4 regions of the Variovorax sp. Soil_C_33 genome follow, and region 4 is predicted to be linked to each of the others. Evidence: predicted binding sites of a transcription regulator. Region 4 holds the regulator's gene; each other region holds the start of a gene.
The links. The regulator sigma-54, encoded in region 4, starts transcription at its own class of promoters, with help from an activator protein. The targets are predictions, from matches to a motif close to TGGCANGNAANCTGCTTT.

Region 1 (2,196 bases), on a different contig from region 4:
CGACCTGACTGCAAGCTGAGCGTCATCCGATCGCGGCATGATCGGGGGATGACTCCTCGTTTCTCGATTTGTGTTTATTGCGGCTCGCGCCCCGGCGAGCGGACCGAATTCGCGGCCGTGGCCCAGGCGGTCGGCCGCTGGATCGGCGAACGCGGCGGCCAGCTGGTCTACGGCGGCGGCCGCACCGGCCTGATGGGCACGGTGGCGGAAGCCACGCGCACGGCGGGCGGCCGGGTGGTCGGCATCATTCCGAAGGCCCTGGTCGACAAGGAGCTCGCCAATCCTCTGTGCGACGAACTGCACGTCGTCGACACCATGCACGAGCGCAAGGCCATGATGGGCGAACGCGCAGACGCCTTCATCGCCCTGCCGGGCGGCATCGGCACTTTCGAGGAACTGTTCGAGATCTGGACTTGGCGCCAGCTCGGCTACCACGACAAGCCGGTCGGCATCCTGAACGTCGCGGGCTATTACGCCGGCCTGCTCGAATTTCTTGCCCACAGCGTGCGCGAGGGCTTCATGGGCGAATGGCAGATGGGGTTGATACGAGCGGGTGGCGAAGCCCCGGCCCTGCTCGAAGCCTTGGTCGAGGAAGCGGGCCGCCATCCGCGCGGCGACAAGCTCGCCGAGGTGCTCTGAGCGCGCTAGACGGCGGCTTCGTCCTCTTCGCCGGTGCGGATGCGTACCACGCGCTCCACATTGGTCACGAAGATCTTGCCGTCGCCGATCTTGCCCGTGCGGGCGGCGTTCACGATCGCGTCGACACAACGTTCGACATCGGCCTCGTTGACCACCACTTCGACCTTCATTTTCGGCAGGAAGTCGACCACGTACTCCGCACCCCGATAGAGCTCGGTGTGCCCCTTCTGTCGGCCGAAGCCCTTGACCTCGGTCACGGTGAGCCCGGTGACGCCAACCTCGGCCAGGGCCTCGCGCACGTCGTCGAGCTTGAACGGTTTGACGATGGCGGTGATTTGCTTCATACGGTCTCTCTTCCGGCGGTTTCGTTGAACTTGCTGGTGATAGGGTAGCGCCAATCCGTAACCCGCAGCGATGATCTTTCGATGCTCACAGCATCCTGCATGTAGCGTGCCAGGATGCCGTCGCATCGGCCGTCTTCGCGAGTTGCCGGCGAGGCCACCCGCTCGGAAATTATGTCATTCGCCTTCGGAAGCCATGGCTTGTCGAACGCATTCCACGCCCGGCGACCGGGACTGATACGCTCGGCGCTCGATGCGTTCAGGTCCTTCCGCCGGCTTTTTCGGCTCCTTCCTTCCCTGGCTCCAGGGCCAAGCCTACCCGCTGCTGGTATTCACCACGCTGATCTGGGGCGCCAACGCGGTGGCGGCCCGGCTCGCAGTGGGCGAGGTGTCGCCCATGATGCTGACCTTTTCGCGCTGGATCGTCTGCTGCATTGCGCTCGGCCTCAGCTCGCGTCGCCAGATCGCAGCGCATTGGCGCAGCCTGCTGCCTTCGTGGCGCTTCATCACTCTGATGGGCACGCTGGGCTTCACCGGGTTCAATGCTCTCTTCTACGCCGCGGCGCATCACACGACGGCAATCAACATCGCGATCATCCAGGGCACCATCCCGGTGCTCATGCTGGTGGGCAGCCTGTTCTTCTTTCGCATCCGAATCACCTGGCTGCAGTTCGTGGGCGTGGTGCTCACCATCGCGGGCATCGCAGTGGTGGCCTCGGGTGGACAGCTCGCCTTGCTCGCGGACCTGGCCTTCAACATCGGCGACGTCTGGATGATCGTCGCCAGCCTGCTCTATGCCGGCTATGCGCTTGGGCTGCGTCGCCGGCCCCAGGTGCCGGCCATCGTGTTCTTCGCCGCCACGGCGGCGGTGGCCTGCCTCGTTTCGGTGCCGCTGGTCGTGGCGGAGATCGCAATGGGCGACTTCTTCATGCCGACGCCGAAGGGCGTGGCGCTGATCCTCTTCATTGGACTCCTGCCCTCCTTCATTTCGCAGGTCAGCTTCATCCACGCGGTCGGCCTGATCGGTCCCGCACGGGCCGGCGTCTTCCTCAACCTGGTGCCGATCTTCGGACCGCTGCTGGCGGTCCTCGTGCTGGGCGAGCCCCTGTCGGCCTATCACGCGGTGGCGCTGGTCCTGGTGCTCGGCGGCATCTACATTGCCGAAAACCTTGGTACAAGCAAGCGTTGACGAGACTCCTTTGACCGCCCCTGTCAT
Region 2 (2,196 bases), 240 kb from region 4:
GACCCACTGGGCCTCTTGTTGTTGCAATTCGGTAGCGGCAGAAGATGAGCAACGCGGCGAACCCGAAGCACGCAGACAGGCTGGTCATGCGCTGTACGACGTATAGCACAGCTGTCAAATTTAGCGGATGGAGTCCCCAGATGCTGGCGACCACCCAGCCTGACCAAGCGTTGGGGTTCTGAATTGAGGTAGTCCGAGTCGATTTTTGCTCAAATGCATCGCACAAGGTTTGCGCAAGAGCGCCCACCAAGAGCACATTAACCAAGTGGATGAGCAAATTGATCAGCTTAAAATAATACGGATCGGTGCCTCCGAAGTACAGGTTCAAGGCGAAAGTAACAAGCGCGATCGGCCTTCCCAGCGGCCCAGCATCGCCTGACCAAGCAGCGGACCACAGCCCGTCCCATTGGAGGGAGTGCAGTCGCAGGCTGGAGTTCTGCAAAATGTTGACGTCGTCATCAAAGGCATATCCCCCTTTTAGCCCTGGCGCGTAGCAGGCTGCGACCGTGAGCAGGAGCAGCCCCCACTTCCACCATGTCGCATTCGAAAGTCCAACGGCCCAGGGGAGTCGGATCGTTAGGGTAGGTCTCATCGAGGGGCAGTTCGCAGAAATGAAAAAAAAGGCACATGATGTGCCTTTTTTTGGGAGCTGTTGACTATTGACTCAACGGCATTCCGACGGCAGGTACTTCGATGCCATCGCGCTCGCACCAGGCTTGCACGTCCACTTGACGCTGCCAGCATTGGCGCTCGACGGCGTCAGCGTGACGTTCTTACCGGAGTCGACCAACGTGTTGTAAGTAATGGTGATCACGCCATTGGCGCCGACCGCGACGCTGGTCACGGCATTGCCCTTGATCGAGGCAGAACTCGGCAGACCAGCAGAGGCGTTGCTGGTCGGCCACGCACCCTTAGACGCGAAATACTCGCCCACGCCAGCCTTAGCAGCAGAAGCCAGGCCTAGACCCTCCGAAACGCGAGCGCGCTTCGTGTAGTCCTGATACGCCGGCAGCGCCACAGCAGCCAAGATACCGATGATCGCCACAACGATCATCAGTTCGATAAGGGTGAAACCCTTTTGCACATTGCGTGCGATGGAACGACGGTTCATTCAAAAACTCCGGTTGATTGAAGGGGCCCGAGGAAAGCCCCCGGTGCGTTGAACCTCCGCAGCATCTGTGCCACCCCGGCTGGGCGCCTCTGAAGCAAACCTTGGTGTGCATTTGTTCACGCTGCAGTTACAAGAGGTGACACAACCCGTTGCATATGCCACACGCGGAATGACAAATTTTGTCAGTCATCCACCGACAGTGTCAGACCTGCAGCACCCCCGCCGCTTCCAGCCACCGAATGTCCCACCCCTTCGCGCCATGGGTCTGCGAGCCGGCCGCCAGCATGTCGATCTGGCTCATGATCTCTTCGGTTTCAGCCGGCTTGGTGTGAGTGATATAGATCGGGTAGCTCCTGCCGGTCGCGATATGCGCCAGTTCGTCTGCCAAAGTCGCAGGCGACAAATGCAAGCTGCGCTGGGCAAGGGCCTGCTCCCGATTGCTGAACGCCGTTTCGATCACCAGCATCCCCACATCGAGCTGGTTCACCCGCTGCCAAAAGGCCGGATTGCGCTCGGTGTCTCCGCTGAACACCCAATTCGGCCCACCCTTCGCGCAACGCACGGCGTAGCCGCAGGCCGGCACGGTATGCACAGCCGGCAGCACCTCGATGTTCTTGAGCGCCCGCGTTCCCAGTTGGAGCTGTTGGCCGACCACGATGTCGTGAAAGCTCACGAACGGCGCCTCGCGACTTGGAATGCTCGCGAAATCCGGCCAGATGACGTTGTTGAACACGTGGGCGCGCAGCGCCTCGATGGTGGCGCGCAGGGCGTGCACGCGCAGCGGTTTGCCGCGGCGGCTGGCCACGGCGTCGATCATCAGGGGCAGCGCGGCGATGTGGTCGAGGTGCGAATGGGTGAGCACGACGTCGTCGATGGCGGCCATTTCGTCCAGGCTCAGGTCGCCGACGCCGGTACCGGCGTCGACCAGCAGGTCGCTGTCGACCAGGAATGAGGTCGTGCGGCAGTCCTTGGCGATGGCGCCCGAGCAACCCAACACGCGCACCTGCATATGCGAGGCCCTTTGTTTTCTAGTTGGTTCCGAACCGGGTTGCACCATCCCAGTTCTGGTCTTTGGGCTGCAACGC
Region 3 (2,196 bases), on a different contig from region 4:
GCCCATCTGCGTGATCAACGCGATGCCGACGGTGAGCGCGGCACCGAACAGGTGCATATCGAAACCGATGGCGCCGGGCTTGATGCCGTTGTAGTGCACGATGCCTTCGAACGCACCAGGATCGCGCACCAGCACATAGCCAAAGGGCACCACCAGCATCACGAGCCAGATCGGCTGGGTCCAGACCTGCAGCCGGCTGATGGCCGAGATGCCGTGCGTGACCAGCGGAATCACCACCAGCGCGCAGACCAGGTAGCCCCACACCACGGGGATGCCGAGGGCGAGCTCGAGCGCATAGGCCATCACCGCCGCCTCGAGGGCGAAGAAGATGAAGGTGAAGGAGGCGTAGATCAGCGAGGTCAGCGTGGAGCCGATGTAGCCGAAGCCGGCGCCGCGCGTGAGCAGGTCCATGTCGACGCCGTAGCGCGCCGCGTAGACGCTGATCGGCAGGCCGGCCAGGAAGATGATCAGCCCGGTGACCAGGATGGCCCAGGCCGCGTTGATGAAGCCGTACTGCACCAGCAGCGTGGCGCCGACCGCCTCCAGGATCAGGAAGGAGGCCGCGCCGCCGAAGGCCGTGCTCGCCACGCGCCACTCCGACATGCGGCGGAAGCGCTGGGGCGTGTAGCGCAGGGCGTAGTCCTCCAGCGTTTCGCGCGCCACCCAGCTGTTGTAGTCGCGCCGGACCTTGACGATGCGCTGCGGTGCATCGTCGCTCGGGAGCGGGGGAACGGCGGTAGAGTCCACGGGTTCAAAGTGCAGCTTTCATGCCATCGCAACAGGCCGGCGCCGGGCCGCCCCAAGGCGGCCTGAGGCCTCCTCGGGGGGCAGCGAGTACACGCAGTGAAGGAGCGTGGGGGCCATGACGACGGCACGAGTGTTGCAATATTGCTGCCCATGGAACTGACACCGCGAGAAAAAGACAAGTTGCTGATCTTCACGGCCGCCCTGCTGGCCGAACGGCGCCGCGCACGCGGGCTGAAGCTCAACTACCCCGAGGCCGTGGCGCTGATCTCGGCCGCCGTGATGGAGGGTGCGCGCGACGGCAAGAGCGTTGCCGCCCTGATGAGCGAGGGCCGCAGCGTCCTGTCGCGCGCGGACGTGATGGACGGGGTGGCCGAGATGATCCCGGACATCCAGGTCGAGGCCACCTTTCCGGACGGCACCAAGCTCGTGACCGTGCACCAACCCATCGTTTGAAAAACCAACCGTCACCACCATGCGCCTTCTTCGCCAAGCCCCTCTGCTCCTGATCGCGGCACTGCCGCTGGCCGCGGCCGCCCACACCGGCGCCGATGCCGGCCTGCACCACGGATTCCTGTCCGGCTTCCTGCATCCGCTGACGGGGGTTGACCACCTGGCCGCGATGGTGGCGGTCGGCCTGTGGAGCGCACTCACGGCACGCCGTGCCTGGCCCGATCTTCTGTGGGCGCCTCTGGGCTTTGCACTGATGCTGCTGGCCGGCGCATTGCTTGGCCTGGCGGGCGTGCAGCTGCCGGCGGTGGAGCCGATGATCGCCGCCTCGCTGCTGGCGCTGGGCCTGCTGGTTCTCACGCAGCGTCGCCTGCCGGCGCTGGCCGCGGCAGCGCTCGTCGGCGTATTCGCTGTCTTCCACGGCGTGGCACACGGGCAGGAACTGCACAGCGAATCCGGCGCCGCGCTCACGCTGGCCGGCATGCTCATCGCCACCGGACTTCTTCATGCGGTCGGCATTGCGATCGGCTGGTCGCTGCGCCATGCCAACCGCTGGGTGCCGCGCGTTGCGGGCGCAGCGGTCGCGATCTTCGGCGTCGCCCTGCTGGGCGGACTCGCATGACGCCCGGCGAACTCATCACCGACGAGGGCGACCACGTTCTCAACCCCGGCCGCCGCGCGGTCACGCTGGTGGTGCAGAACACCGCCGACCGGCCGATCCAGGTCGGCTCGCACTACCACTTCGCCGAGACCAACGGCGCCCTGGGCTTCGACCGCGAGGCCGCGCGCGGCATGCGCCTGAACATCGCCTCGGGCACTGCGGTGCGCTTCGAGCCGGGCCAGCAGCGCACGGTCGAGCTGGTCGATTTCGCCGGCGACCGCGTGGTCTACGGTTTCCGCGGACTGGTGCAAGGAAAGCTCTGAACATGGCAACCATCGGCCGGCGTGCCTACGCCGAAATCTTCGGCCCCACCGTGGGCGACCGCGTGCGCCTGGCCGACA
Region 4 (2,196 bases):
CTACCTGCCGCAGGAAGCCTCGATCTTCCGCAAGCTCACGGTCGAGGAGAACGTGCGCGCCGTGCTCGAGCTGCAGCGTGAACCCGACGACGCGGGGCGGCCGGTGCCGCTGTCGAAGCGGCGCATCGAGGAGCGCCTCGGCGACCTGCTGCACGACCTGCGCGTCGACCACCTGCGCGATTCGCCAGCGCTGGCGCTGTCGGGCGGCGAGCGCCGCCGCGTCGAGATCGCGCGGGCGCTGGCCACGCAGCCGCGCTTCATCCTGCTGGACGAGCCCTTCGCCGGCATCGACCCGATCGCGGTGATCGAGATCCAGCGGATCATCAGCTTCCTGAAGGAGCGCGGCATCGGCGTGCTCATCACCGACCACAACGTGCGCGAAACGCTTGGCATCTGCGATCACGCCTTCATCATCAGCGACGGGCATGTGCTGGCACAAGGCACGCCCTCGGAGATCGTCGACAACGCCGAGGTACGACGCGTGTACCTGGGCGAACATTTCCGGATGTAGGGAGGGGCCGTATTTCGATGAAGCAAGGGCTCTCGCTTCGCGTTTCCCAGCACCTGGCGCTCACGCCGCAGCTCCAGCAGTCGATCCGGCTGCTGCAGCTCTCCACGCTCGAATTGAGCCAGGAAGTGGAGCAGATGCTCGACGAGAATCCATTCCTCGAGCGCACGGCCGAAGAGGCGCCGCGCGAGGAGTTCGGTCTGGAGGCCGCCGACGCGCCGGTGCGCGACGAAGACCGCCAGGCCGAGGGCGAGACCGATTTCACGCCCAGCTCGGCCGCGGCGCCGACCGAGGTGGCGGTCGCCGCCAACGGCGATGCCGAAGCGGCTGCGCCCGCCGACAGCGAGCCCGACTGGGAGGGCGACGGCACGGTCGACCTTGCGCCCGACGACAGCGAATGGGGCGGAGATGCGCCCGCGCGCGCCAACAACCTCGGCGATGACGAGCGCGCCGATGCGACCGAGCTCGCGCGCAGCCAGGAATCGCTGCAGTCCTTCCTGCACCGGCAGGCGCTGTCGCTGCGCCTGGAGGAGAACGACTGCGCCGCGCTGCGCTTCCTGATCGAGTCGCTCAACGACGACGGCTACCTCGAGGATTCGCTGCCGGCGCTGGCCTCGGGCCTCGCGGGCGACGACAACGACCAGTTCGACGAGCTGGTGCACCACTTTCAGGTCGCGCTGGGCCTGCTGCAGAGCCTGGAGCCGGCCGGCGTCGGCGCCCGCAGCCTCGGCGAATGCCTGACCATCCAGCTGCGCCAGCTGGCGAGCGCCAGGGACAGCGAGGACGAGGCCCAGGTGCGCAAGACCGCCATCGCGATCTGCAAGCAGCCGATGGAGCTGCTCGCGCGGCGCGACTTCAAGCGCCTGGCCACGCTCACGCGCAGCAACGAGGACGAGGTGCGCGCCGCGCTGCAGCTGATTGCGAAGCTCGAACCCAAGCCGGGGCGCCGCTTCGTCGATGTCGAGCGCAACATCGTCGTGCCCGACGTGATCGTCACGCGCATCGGCCACGGCACCAACGCGAAGTTCCGCGTCATGCTCAATCCCGAGGTCATGCCGCGGCTGCGCGTGCACGACATCTACGCCGGCGCGCTCAAGCAGCACAAGGGCGAGGGCAGCCAGGCGCTGTCGCAGCGGCTGCAGGAAGCGCGCTGGTTCATCAAGAACATCCAGCAGCGCTTCGACACCATCCTGCGCGTCTCCAACGCGATCGTCGAGCGGCAGAAGAGCTACTTCGTGCACGGCGAGCTCGCGATGCGGCCGCTGGTGCTGCGCGAGATCGCCGACGAGCTGGGCCTGCACGAATCCACCATCAGCCGGGTGACCACCGCCAAGTACATGGCGACGCCTTACGGCACCGTCGAGCTCAAGTACTTTTTCGGTTCGGCCCTCGGCACCGAAACCGGCGGCAACGCCTCCAGCACCGCGGTGCGCGCGCTGATCAAGCAGTTCGTGAGCGCCGAGGACGTGAAGAAGCCGCTGTCCGACAGCCAGGTGTCCGAGATGCTCAAGGAGCAGGGCATCGAGTGCGCGCGCCGCACGGTGGCCAAGTACCGCGAGGCGCTGCGCATCGCGCCTGCGAACCTGCGCAAGGCCTTGTAGCGATGCGCGCCCGCCCAGGTCCGTGGCCGCAGTGGAGGCGCCTGGGCTTGGCCTTGACCGCGATGCTCCTGCTGGCCAGCGGCTGCG

Region 1: a site for sigma-54 is predicted at 1,078-1,095, ahead of AC3A6B_RS06360 (P-II family nitrogen regulator). Genes of this name have one in related genera too.
Region 2: a site for sigma-54 is predicted at 1,167-1,184, ahead of AC3A6B_RS03590 (pilin). Genes of this name have one in related genera too.
Region 3: a site for sigma-54 is predicted at 870-887, ahead of AC3A6B_RS20205 (urease subunit gamma). Genes of this name have one in related genera too.

Annotation. Positions count from the first base shown of each region.
Region 1 covers NZ_JBDGJK010000003.1:207,314-209,509, forward strand. The annotation lists gene AC3A6B_RS06350 (diacylglycerol kinase) at 1-8, shown strand, start outside; gene AC3A6B_RS06355 (LOG family protein) at 49-639, shown strand; gene AC3A6B_RS06360 (P-II family nitrogen regulator) at 645-983, opposite strand; gene AC3A6B_RS06365 (DMT family transporter) at 1,234-2,169, shown strand; gene AC3A6B_RS06370 (GNAT family N-acetyltransferase) at 2,180-2,196, shown strand, end outside.
Region 2 covers NZ_JBDGJK010000002.1:134,809-137,004, reverse strand. The annotation lists gene AC3A6B_RS03595 (hypothetical protein) at 1-592, opposite strand, end outside; gene AC3A6B_RS03590 (pilin) at 665-1,111, opposite strand; gene AC3A6B_RS03585 (3',5'-cyclic-nucleotide phosphodiesterase) at 1,314-2,120, opposite strand.
Region 3 covers NZ_JBDGJK010000013.1:88,728-90,923, reverse strand. The annotation lists gene AC3A6B_RS20210 (hybrid sensor histidine kinase/response regulator) at 1-747, opposite strand, end outside; gene AC3A6B_RS20205 (urease subunit gamma) at 898-1,200, shown strand; gene AC3A6B_RS20200 (HupE/UreJ family protein) at 1,220-1,816, shown strand; gene AC3A6B_RS20195 (urease subunit beta) at 1,813-2,118, shown strand; gene ureC (urease subunit alpha) at 2,121-2,196, shown strand, end outside.
Region 4 covers NZ_JBDGJK010000002.1:375,161-377,356, forward strand. The annotation lists gene lptB (LPS export ABC transporter ATP-binding protein) at 1-511, shown strand, start outside; gene AC3A6B_RS04730 (RNA polymerase factor sigma-54) at 529-2,109, shown strand; gene AC3A6B_RS04735 (phospholipase D family protein) at 2,172-2,196, shown strand, end outside.